Thalassobaculum sp. OXR-137: one gene and its partners. Each later gene encodes a partner of the first gene's protein in a complex. Links are inferred from orthologs where the notes say so. Each region holds a gene or a part of one and is shown on either strand. Other genes may lie near its edges.

The links. Proteins that work in one complex are often made in the same cells at the same time.
Region 2: the proteins of accD (region 1) and accB are in contact, whole or in part, in a solved structure (PDB 8UXZ), measured with the Escherichia coli proteins. The link is inferred for Thalassobaculum sp. OXR-137 from one-to-one orthologs.
Region 3: the proteins of accD (region 1) and accC are in contact, whole or in part, in a solved structure (PDB 8UXZ), measured with the Escherichia coli proteins. The link is inferred for Thalassobaculum sp. OXR-137 from one-to-one orthologs.

Annotation. Positions count from the first base shown.
Region 1 is NZ_CP139715.1:1,961,797-1,964,699, reverse strand. It holds accD (acetyl-CoA carboxylase, carboxyltransferase subunit beta), read right to left. Parts: upstream 1,976-2,903; coding sequence 1,025-1,975; downstream 1-1,024. Other genes in the region: trpB (tryptophan synthase subunit beta), read right to left, coding at 2,852-2,903; trpA (tryptophan synthase subunit alpha), read right to left, coding at 2,016-2,852; T8K17_RS09225 (folylpolyglutamate synthase/dihydrofolate synthase family protein), read right to left, coding at 1-865.
Region 2 is NZ_CP139715.1:5,146,544-5,149,502, reverse strand. It holds accB (acetyl-CoA carboxylase biotin carboxyl carrier protein), read right to left. Parts: upstream 1,721-2,959; coding sequence 1,280-1,720; downstream 1-1,279. Other genes in the region: kynU (kynureninase), read left to right, coding at 2,315-2,959; aroQ (type II 3-dehydroquinate dehydratase), read right to left, coding at 1,733-2,185; accC (acetyl-CoA carboxylase biotin carboxylase subunit), read right to left, coding at 1-1,249. UniProt on the Escherichia coli protein: This protein is a component of the acetyl coenzyme A carboxylase complex; first, biotin carboxylase catalyzes the carboxylation of the carrier protein and then the transcarboxylase transfers the carboxyl group to form malonyl-CoA.
Region 3 is NZ_CP139715.1:5,147,451-5,150,423, reverse strand. It holds accC (acetyl-CoA carboxylase biotin carboxylase subunit), read right to left. Parts: upstream 2,171-2,973; coding sequence 830-2,170; downstream 1-829. Other genes in the region: aroQ (type II 3-dehydroquinate dehydratase), read right to left, coding at 2,654-2,973; accB (acetyl-CoA carboxylase biotin carboxyl carrier protein), read right to left, coding at 2,201-2,641; aat (leucyl/phenylalanyl-tRNA--protein transferase), read right to left, coding at 108-761; T8K17_RS23860 (DUF2155 domain-containing protein), read left to right, coding at 1-180. UniProt on the Escherichia coli protein: This protein is a component of the acetyl coenzyme A carboxylase complex; first, biotin carboxylase catalyzes the carboxylation of the carrier protein and then the transcarboxylase transfers the carboxyl group to form malonyl-CoA.

The DNA of each region.
Region 1 (2,903 bases):
CATCGGCATTGTGCCCGCCGTCGAGCCACAGGCTCCAGCCTGCCGGCAGCCTCTCGACCAGGGGGCCGCGGGTCAGCCGCTGCATCCGGGCCGGCCAGGACACGCCGCGCAGGCCCGCGGCACGGTTCTCGCCGGTATTGGAAAGCGAGCCGGCCACCGCACGGGCGACGGCGACCGCGACGGCGGCATTGTCGATCTGATGCGCTCCCGGCAGGGAGGGCAGCGGCAGGACCTCGGGCTCTCCCCCAACCTCGACCACCAGCCCGTCGTCCTGGCGGCGAACCGAATAGTCCCGCGCGAACACGGTCATCGGCGCGCCCAGCTCGGCCGCCCGGTCGGCGATCACCTGGAATGCCCTCGGGTCCTGCGGCCCGACGATCACCGGGACGCCCGGCTTGATGGTTCCGGCCTTCTCGAAGGCGATCTTCTCGATCGTGTCGCCCAGGAAGGCCACATGGTCGATGGACACCGGCGTGATGACGCAGGCCAGGGGCCGGTCGATCACGTTGGTGGCGTCGAACCGCCCGCCCAGGCCCACCTCCAGCAGCAGCACATCGGCCGGCACGCGGGAGAAGGCGAGGAAGGCGGCAGCGGTCGTGATCTCGAACAGGGTGATCGGCTCGCCGCCGTTCGCCGCCTCGCATTCCTCCAGCACGTCGGACAACGCGGCGTCGTCGATCAGCTCGCCGGCGAGCCGGATGCGTTCGTTGAAACGCACCAGATGGGGCGAGGTGTAGGCATGGACCCGGTGTCCGGCCGCCTCCAGGATCGCCCGCAGATAGGCGACCGTGGAGCCCTTGCCATTGGTGCCAGCCACATGGATCACCGGCGGCACGGAATGCTGCGGATTGCCGAGACGCGCCAGCAGCGTCTCCAGGCGGCCCAGCGACAGGTCGATGGCCTTGGGATGCAGGGTCTGCAGCCGCGCAAGGATGGCGTCCGGAGCCTGGATGTCGGCGCTGGCGACGGGCGACGGGGCGGTTATGGCCGTATCCTCCGCAGGAGTGCCGGGACGTTCAGGCGATCAGGGCTTCCGGGGCTCCGCCATCTCGGGATCCTCCGCGTCGTCGTCACGGTCCGGGATGTCGAGATCCGGCTGCGGCAGGGCGACCACCTCGGCCGAGGGCTCGCGGAACATCATCAGCCCGAGCAGCCGGCCCAGCATGGCCTTCAGCTCGCGGCGGTGCACCACCGCATCCACCATGCCGTGGTCGCGCAGGTATTCGGCCTTCTGGAAGCCTTCGGGAAGCTGCTCGCGGATGGTCTCCTGGATCACCCGCTGACCGGCGAAGCCGATGATCGAGCCCGGTTCGGCGATGTGCAGGTCGCCAAGCATGGCGAAGGACGCGGTCACCCCGCCCGTGGTCGGGTCGGTCAGCACGACGATGAAGGGCAGACCCTTCTCCTTCAGCCGTTCGACGGCCGCCACGGTCCGCGGCATCTGCATGAGAGAGAGGATGCCCTCCTGCATGCGCGCGCCGCCCGAGGCCGGGAACACGATCAGACCGGCATCCTGGGTCTCGGCCAGCCGTGCGGCGCGGACCAGGCCGTCGCCGACGCCGGTGCCCATGGAGCCGCCCATGAACGAGAAGTCGAACACCGCGCAGACCGCCGGCGCGGTCTCGATCGTGCCATGGGCGACGATGATCGCGTCGTTGCGCCCGGTCTTCACCTGGGCCTCGCGCATCCGGTCGGTATAGCGCTTGCGGTCGCGGAACTTCAGCGGATCGGCCGCCGTCTTCGGCAGCTCGATGGTCTGGTACTCGCCCTTGTCGAACAGCATCTCCAGCCGGTCGACGGCACTCATCCGCAGGTGATGGTCGCAGGCGGTGCAGACCTGGAAGTTCTCCTCCAGATCCCGGTGGAACAGCATCTGGCCGCAGGACGGGCACTTATGCCACAGGTTGTCGGGCACCTCGCGGGCGCCGACCCAGGCCTTGATCTTCGGCAGGACCGAGCTGGTGAGCCAGTTCATTTCCGCCTCTCTACTCCGCTTCCAGGATCACCGACCGCCGTCAGGCGCGCGCGCCGCGCACGCCGTCGGCCAGTGTCTTCACAAAGTCCAGGGTCGCCGACACCGTCTTGTCGGTCGCCTTGCCCTCCCCGTCGAGGGAGTCCTTGATCGCGTTGACCACCGCGGTGCCGACGATGGCGCCGTCGGCGACCTTCGCCACGTCCGCCGCCTGCTGCGCCGTCTTGATGCCGAAACCGACGCAGACCGGCAGGTCGGTATGTCGCTTCAGCCGCTCGACCGCACTGGTGATCATATCGTTAGACGCCGACGCGGTGCCGGTAATTCCCGCGATGGAGACGTAGTAGACGAAGCCGGCTGTGTTGGTCAGCACCTTGGGCAGCCGCTTGTCGTCGGTCGTCGGGGTGGCGAGGCGGATGAAGGCCATGTCCTTCTTCAGCGCCGGCACGCAGAGCTCGTCATCCTCTTCCGGCGGCAGGTCGACGACGATCAGCCCGTCGGCCCCGGCGTCCAGCGCGTCGGTGAGGAAGGCGTCCACCCCGTAGGCGTAGATCGGGTTGTAGTAGCCCATCAGGATGATCGGCATGTCCTGGTTGTCCTGGCGGAACTCCCGCACCAGGGCGAGGGTGCCCTTCAGGGTCATCCCGCCCTTCAGCGCGCGCTGGCTCGCCTCCTGGATCGCCGGGCCGTCGGCCATCGGATCGGTGAACGGCATGCCGAACTCGACCATGTCGGCGCCCGCCCCCGGCAGGCCCTTCAGGAGTGCCGCACTGGTCTTCGCGTCGGGATCGCCGGCGGTGATGAACACGCCCAGGCCGGCCCGGCCCTGTTCCTTCAGCGACGCGAACTTGGCGTCGATGCGCCCCACACCAGACCCCATCAGACCAGACCCTTCGCCTCGAGCTTCGGAATGACCGCGTCGACATCCTTG
Region 2 (2,959 bases), 3.2 Mb from region 1 along the record:
TCGTGGTCGGAATGCCGCCGATCACGTACTCGCCCAGCGCCCGTTCTGCCCGCATCACGCATTCTTCGCGGTTGCGGCCGTGCACGACGAGCTTCGCCACCAGACTGTCGTAGTGCGGCGGCACGCTGTAGCCGGCATACAGGGCGCTGTCCACGCGCACCCCTAGGCCACCCGGCTGGTGGTAGTCGTCGATCCGGCCCGGACGCGGCTGGAAGGTGCGCGGATCCTCGGCGGTGATCCGGCACTCGATGGCGTGGCCGGTGAAGGTCACATCCTTCTGTTCCATGTCGAGCGGCCGGCCGGCGGCGATCTCGATCTGCATGCGGACCAGGTCAACGCCGGTGATCGCCTCGGTGATCGGGTGTTCGACCTGCAGGCGGGTGTTCATCTCGATGAAGAAGAACTCGCCGTTCTCGTACAGGAACTCCAGGGTGCCGAGGCTGCGGTAGCCCATCTTCTTGATCGCATCCACCGCCCGGGCGCCGATCGCCTCGCGCTCGGCCTGGGTCAACGCGGGCGAGGGCGCCTCCTCGATGACCTTCTGATGGCGGCGCTGGATCGAGCAGTCGCGCTCGCCCAGATGGATGACGTTGCCGTGGCTGTCGGCGGCGATCTGGATCTCGATATGCCGCGGGCGACCCAGATAGCGCTCCATGTAGACGGAGTCGTTGCCGAACGCGGCGGCGCTCTCGCGCCGGGCCATGGTGTAGGCCTCTTCAAGATTGTCCGGCGTCTCGGCGACCTTCATACCGCGCCCGCCACCGCCGGCGGCGGCCTTGATCAGCACCGGGTAGCCGATCCGCGCGGCTTCGGCGCGGGCGGCCTCCACCCCTTCTACCGGCCCTTCGGAGCCTGGGACGCAGGGGATGCCGAGCTCGATCATCGTCCGCTTGGCGGTGATCTTGTCGCCCATCGACTGGATATGGCTTGGCGAGGGGCCGATGAAGGTGATGCCGTGGGCCTCGACGATCTCGGCGAAGGCGGCATTCTCCGACAGGAAGCCCACACCCGGGTGGATCGCGTCGGCATGGGTGACGGCGGCGGCCGACAGGATGGCGGGGATGTTGAGATAGCTGTCGCGCGCCGGCGGCGGGCCGATGCACACGCTCTCGTCGGCCAGCCGCACATGCATCGCGTCGGCGTCGGCGGTGGAGTGCACCGCCACCGTCTTGATGCCCATCTCGCGGCAGGCGCGGTGGATGCGGAGGGCGACATCGCCGCGATTGGCGATCAGGACCTTATTGAACACGCTGGACCTCTCTTCGCGCCGTTGGGCGGATTATTCGAGGACCAGCAGGGGCTGGCCAAACTCCACGGGCTGCCCGTTCTCCACGTGAACGGCCTTGATCTTGCCGTCGCGCGGAGCAGGGATCGGGTTCATGGTCTTCATGGCCTCGACGATCATGATCGTCTGGCCCTTGCGCACGTTGGAGCCGACCGGCGCAAAGGCGGCGGCCCCCGGCTCCGGCGCGACATAGGCGGTGCCGACCATGGGGGAGGGTACGACCTCGCCGCTCTCCTCGACCGCGGCGGCTGGCGCGGCAGCCGCTACGGCGGCGGGCGCGGCCGCGGGGGCCGGGGCGGCATAGGTCGCGTTGATCGTCGGCTTGGCGATGCGGATCCGCAGATCGCCTGTGGCGTACTCGATCTCGCCCAGTCCGGTTTCTTCCAACAGGCCGGCCAGTTTACGGACCAGCGCTTCGTCCAGATCCTTGCTCACGGCAATTCTTCCTTATTCGTCGGCTCCGACCAGGCCCGCCATGGCTTCGAGCGCCAGGACATAGCCCCGGGCCCCGAAGCCGGCGATGATTCCGTCCACCACGCCCGACAGATAGGAGTGATGGCGGAACTCTTCGCGCCGGTAGGTGTTCGACAGGTGAAGCTCGATCGCGGGCAGTTCCGCCACGGAAAGCGCATCGCGGATGGCGACCGAGGTATGGGTATAGGCGCCGGCGTTCAGAATGATCCCGTCGTGACTGTCGCGGGCCTGCTGAATCATCGTGACCAGCTCGCCTTCGAAATTGGACTGCCTGAAATCGATGCCGAGGCCGAGGGCCTCGCCGCGTTCCTGGCACATCGCTTCGATATCGGCCAGCGTGTCGCGTCCATAGATCGTGGGCTCGCGCACGCCGAGCATGTTCAGGTTCGGCCCGTTAAGGACCAGGATGTCGGGCTGGTCAGCCACCGAAAACGCCTCTCGTTTGCTCGGGCCGGGTTATACCATGGTGCTAACCCAACGCAACGGTAGCACCGTCGCCGCCGCCAAAACCCCGCCGCGTCCCCGCGGAACCCCCGACACAGACACCGTAAGGCCATGACCCGCGTCACCCTCGATACCGTCCGAGCCCTCGATGCCGCAGATCCCCTGGCCGGATTTCGCGACCGATTCGTCCTGCCGGAGGGGCTGATCTATCTCGACGGCAACTCCCTGGGCGCCCTGCCCAAGGCGGTGCCGGAGCGGGTGTCGGCCATGCTGCACGAGGAATGGGGGCAGCATCTGATCGGCGGCTGGCTGAAGGACGGATGGATGGAGAAGCCGCTGGTCCTGGGCGACCGGCTGGCCAAGCTGGTCGGTGCGGCACCGGGCGAGGTGGCGGTGGTCGATACCACGTCTATCAACGTCTTCAAGCTGCTGTCGGCGGCGCGCGCCATGCGGCCGGATCGCAAGGTGATCCTGTCCAACACCGAGAATTTCCCCACCGATCTCTACATGGCCCAGGGCCTGATCCGACAGCTCGGCACCGACCATGAGCTGCGGCTGGTGCCGGAAACCGCGATCGAGGACGCCATCGACGAGACCGTCGCGGTGGTCATGCTGACCGAAACCAACTTCAAGACCGGTGCGGTCTTCGACATGGGCGCGATCACCCGGGCGGCCCATGCGGCGGGCGCTCTGACCCTGTGGGATCTGGCCCATTCCGCCGGGGCCTTCCCGGTGGACCTGAACGGGGCGGCGGCC
Region 3 (2,973 bases), 3.2 Mb from region 1 along the record:
GCCTTACTGCATGTCGAGGATCAGCCGCCGGACGAGCAGCCGCGTGAGATCTTCAGCGGCTGGATGTTCGCCTCGAGCCCCGGCCTGCATGCCGTCGAGCACCCGGTCTACGACGTCTGGGTCGCCTCGTGCAAAAGCGCTTCCACCGACGGCCAGTCGTCCGCCCCCGGATCGAACTGAACCGGTGCTGCGATGGCCGATGCCAGCCGGTCGCGATAGTCGTCGCGCGGAATCTCAAGCGCGCCGAAACGGCTGAGATGATCGGTGATGAACTGGGTGTCGAGCAGCGTGAAGCCGCTGGCCTTCAGCTTTGCCACCAGATGGACCAGCGCCACCTTTGAGGCGTCGGTCGCCCGACTGAACATGCTCTCGCCAAAGAATGCGCCGCCCAGGCGCACCCCATAGAGGCCGCCGACCAGCCGGCCGTCCCTCCAGGATTCCACCGAATGGGCATGCCCGCGCGCGTGAAGCGCCAGATAGAGACGCCGGATTTCCGGATTGATCCAGGTGTCCGGCCGGCGCTGGGTGGCCTCCGCGCAGCCGTCCAGAGTGGCTTCGAAATCCCGGTCCCAGACCACCTCGAAACTCCGACGCCGCACCGTCTTGCGTAGGCTTCTGGAGACGTGGAAGCCGTCGAACGGCAGGACGCCCCGGTTGTCGGGGTCGACGAAGAACAGGCGCGGATCGTTGCGTCCCTCGGCCATCGGAAACACGCCGACGGCATAGGCCTGTAGCAGCAGTTCCGGTTGCAGCTCGGACATCCGATCCATCCCGGTTGCTCGGTATTCGGGAATCCTAACATTGCCGACGCCGTCGGCAACGGCTTCCGTCAGGACTTCAGATACTCGGTTTCCAGCCAGCGGATATGGTAGTCGCCGCTTCGGAAGGCCGGCGCGCGCATCAGCTCGGCATGCAGGGGAATCGTGGTCGGAATGCCGCCGATCACGTACTCGCCCAGCGCCCGTTCTGCCCGCATCACGCATTCTTCGCGGTTGCGGCCGTGCACGACGAGCTTCGCCACCAGACTGTCGTAGTGCGGCGGCACGCTGTAGCCGGCATACAGGGCGCTGTCCACGCGCACCCCTAGGCCACCCGGCTGGTGGTAGTCGTCGATCCGGCCCGGACGCGGCTGGAAGGTGCGCGGATCCTCGGCGGTGATCCGGCACTCGATGGCGTGGCCGGTGAAGGTCACATCCTTCTGTTCCATGTCGAGCGGCCGGCCGGCGGCGATCTCGATCTGCATGCGGACCAGGTCAACGCCGGTGATCGCCTCGGTGATCGGGTGTTCGACCTGCAGGCGGGTGTTCATCTCGATGAAGAAGAACTCGCCGTTCTCGTACAGGAACTCCAGGGTGCCGAGGCTGCGGTAGCCCATCTTCTTGATCGCATCCACCGCCCGGGCGCCGATCGCCTCGCGCTCGGCCTGGGTCAACGCGGGCGAGGGCGCCTCCTCGATGACCTTCTGATGGCGGCGCTGGATCGAGCAGTCGCGCTCGCCCAGATGGATGACGTTGCCGTGGCTGTCGGCGGCGATCTGGATCTCGATATGCCGCGGGCGACCCAGATAGCGCTCCATGTAGACGGAGTCGTTGCCGAACGCGGCGGCGCTCTCGCGCCGGGCCATGGTGTAGGCCTCTTCAAGATTGTCCGGCGTCTCGGCGACCTTCATACCGCGCCCGCCACCGCCGGCGGCGGCCTTGATCAGCACCGGGTAGCCGATCCGCGCGGCTTCGGCGCGGGCGGCCTCCACCCCTTCTACCGGCCCTTCGGAGCCTGGGACGCAGGGGATGCCGAGCTCGATCATCGTCCGCTTGGCGGTGATCTTGTCGCCCATCGACTGGATATGGCTTGGCGAGGGGCCGATGAAGGTGATGCCGTGGGCCTCGACGATCTCGGCGAAGGCGGCATTCTCCGACAGGAAGCCCACACCCGGGTGGATCGCGTCGGCATGGGTGACGGCGGCGGCCGACAGGATGGCGGGGATGTTGAGATAGCTGTCGCGCGCCGGCGGCGGGCCGATGCACACGCTCTCGTCGGCCAGCCGCACATGCATCGCGTCGGCGTCGGCGGTGGAGTGCACCGCCACCGTCTTGATGCCCATCTCGCGGCAGGCGCGGTGGATGCGGAGGGCGACATCGCCGCGATTGGCGATCAGGACCTTATTGAACACGCTGGACCTCTCTTCGCGCCGTTGGGCGGATTATTCGAGGACCAGCAGGGGCTGGCCAAACTCCACGGGCTGCCCGTTCTCCACGTGAACGGCCTTGATCTTGCCGTCGCGCGGAGCAGGGATCGGGTTCATGGTCTTCATGGCCTCGACGATCATGATCGTCTGGCCCTTGCGCACGTTGGAGCCGACCGGCGCAAAGGCGGCGGCCCCCGGCTCCGGCGCGACATAGGCGGTGCCGACCATGGGGGAGGGTACGACCTCGCCGCTCTCCTCGACCGCGGCGGCTGGCGCGGCAGCCGCTACGGCGGCGGGCGCGGCCGCGGGGGCCGGGGCGGCATAGGTCGCGTTGATCGTCGGCTTGGCGATGCGGATCCGCAGATCGCCTGTGGCGTACTCGATCTCGCCCAGTCCGGTTTCTTCCAACAGGCCGGCCAGTTTACGGACCAGCGCTTCGTCCAGATCCTTGCTCACGGCAATTCTTCCTTATTCGTCGGCTCCGACCAGGCCCGCCATGGCTTCGAGCGCCAGGACATAGCCCCGGGCCCCGAAGCCGGCGATGATTCCGTCCACCACGCCCGACAGATAGGAGTGATGGCGGAACTCTTCGCGCCGGTAGGTGTTCGACAGGTGAAGCTCGATCGCGGGCAGTTCCGCCACGGAAAGCGCATCGCGGATGGCGACCGAGGTATGGGTATAGGCGCCGGCGTTCAGAATGATCCCGTCGTGACTGTCGCGGGCCTGCTGAATCATCGTGACCAGCTCGCCTTCGAAATTGGACTGCCTGAAATCGATGCCGAGGCCGA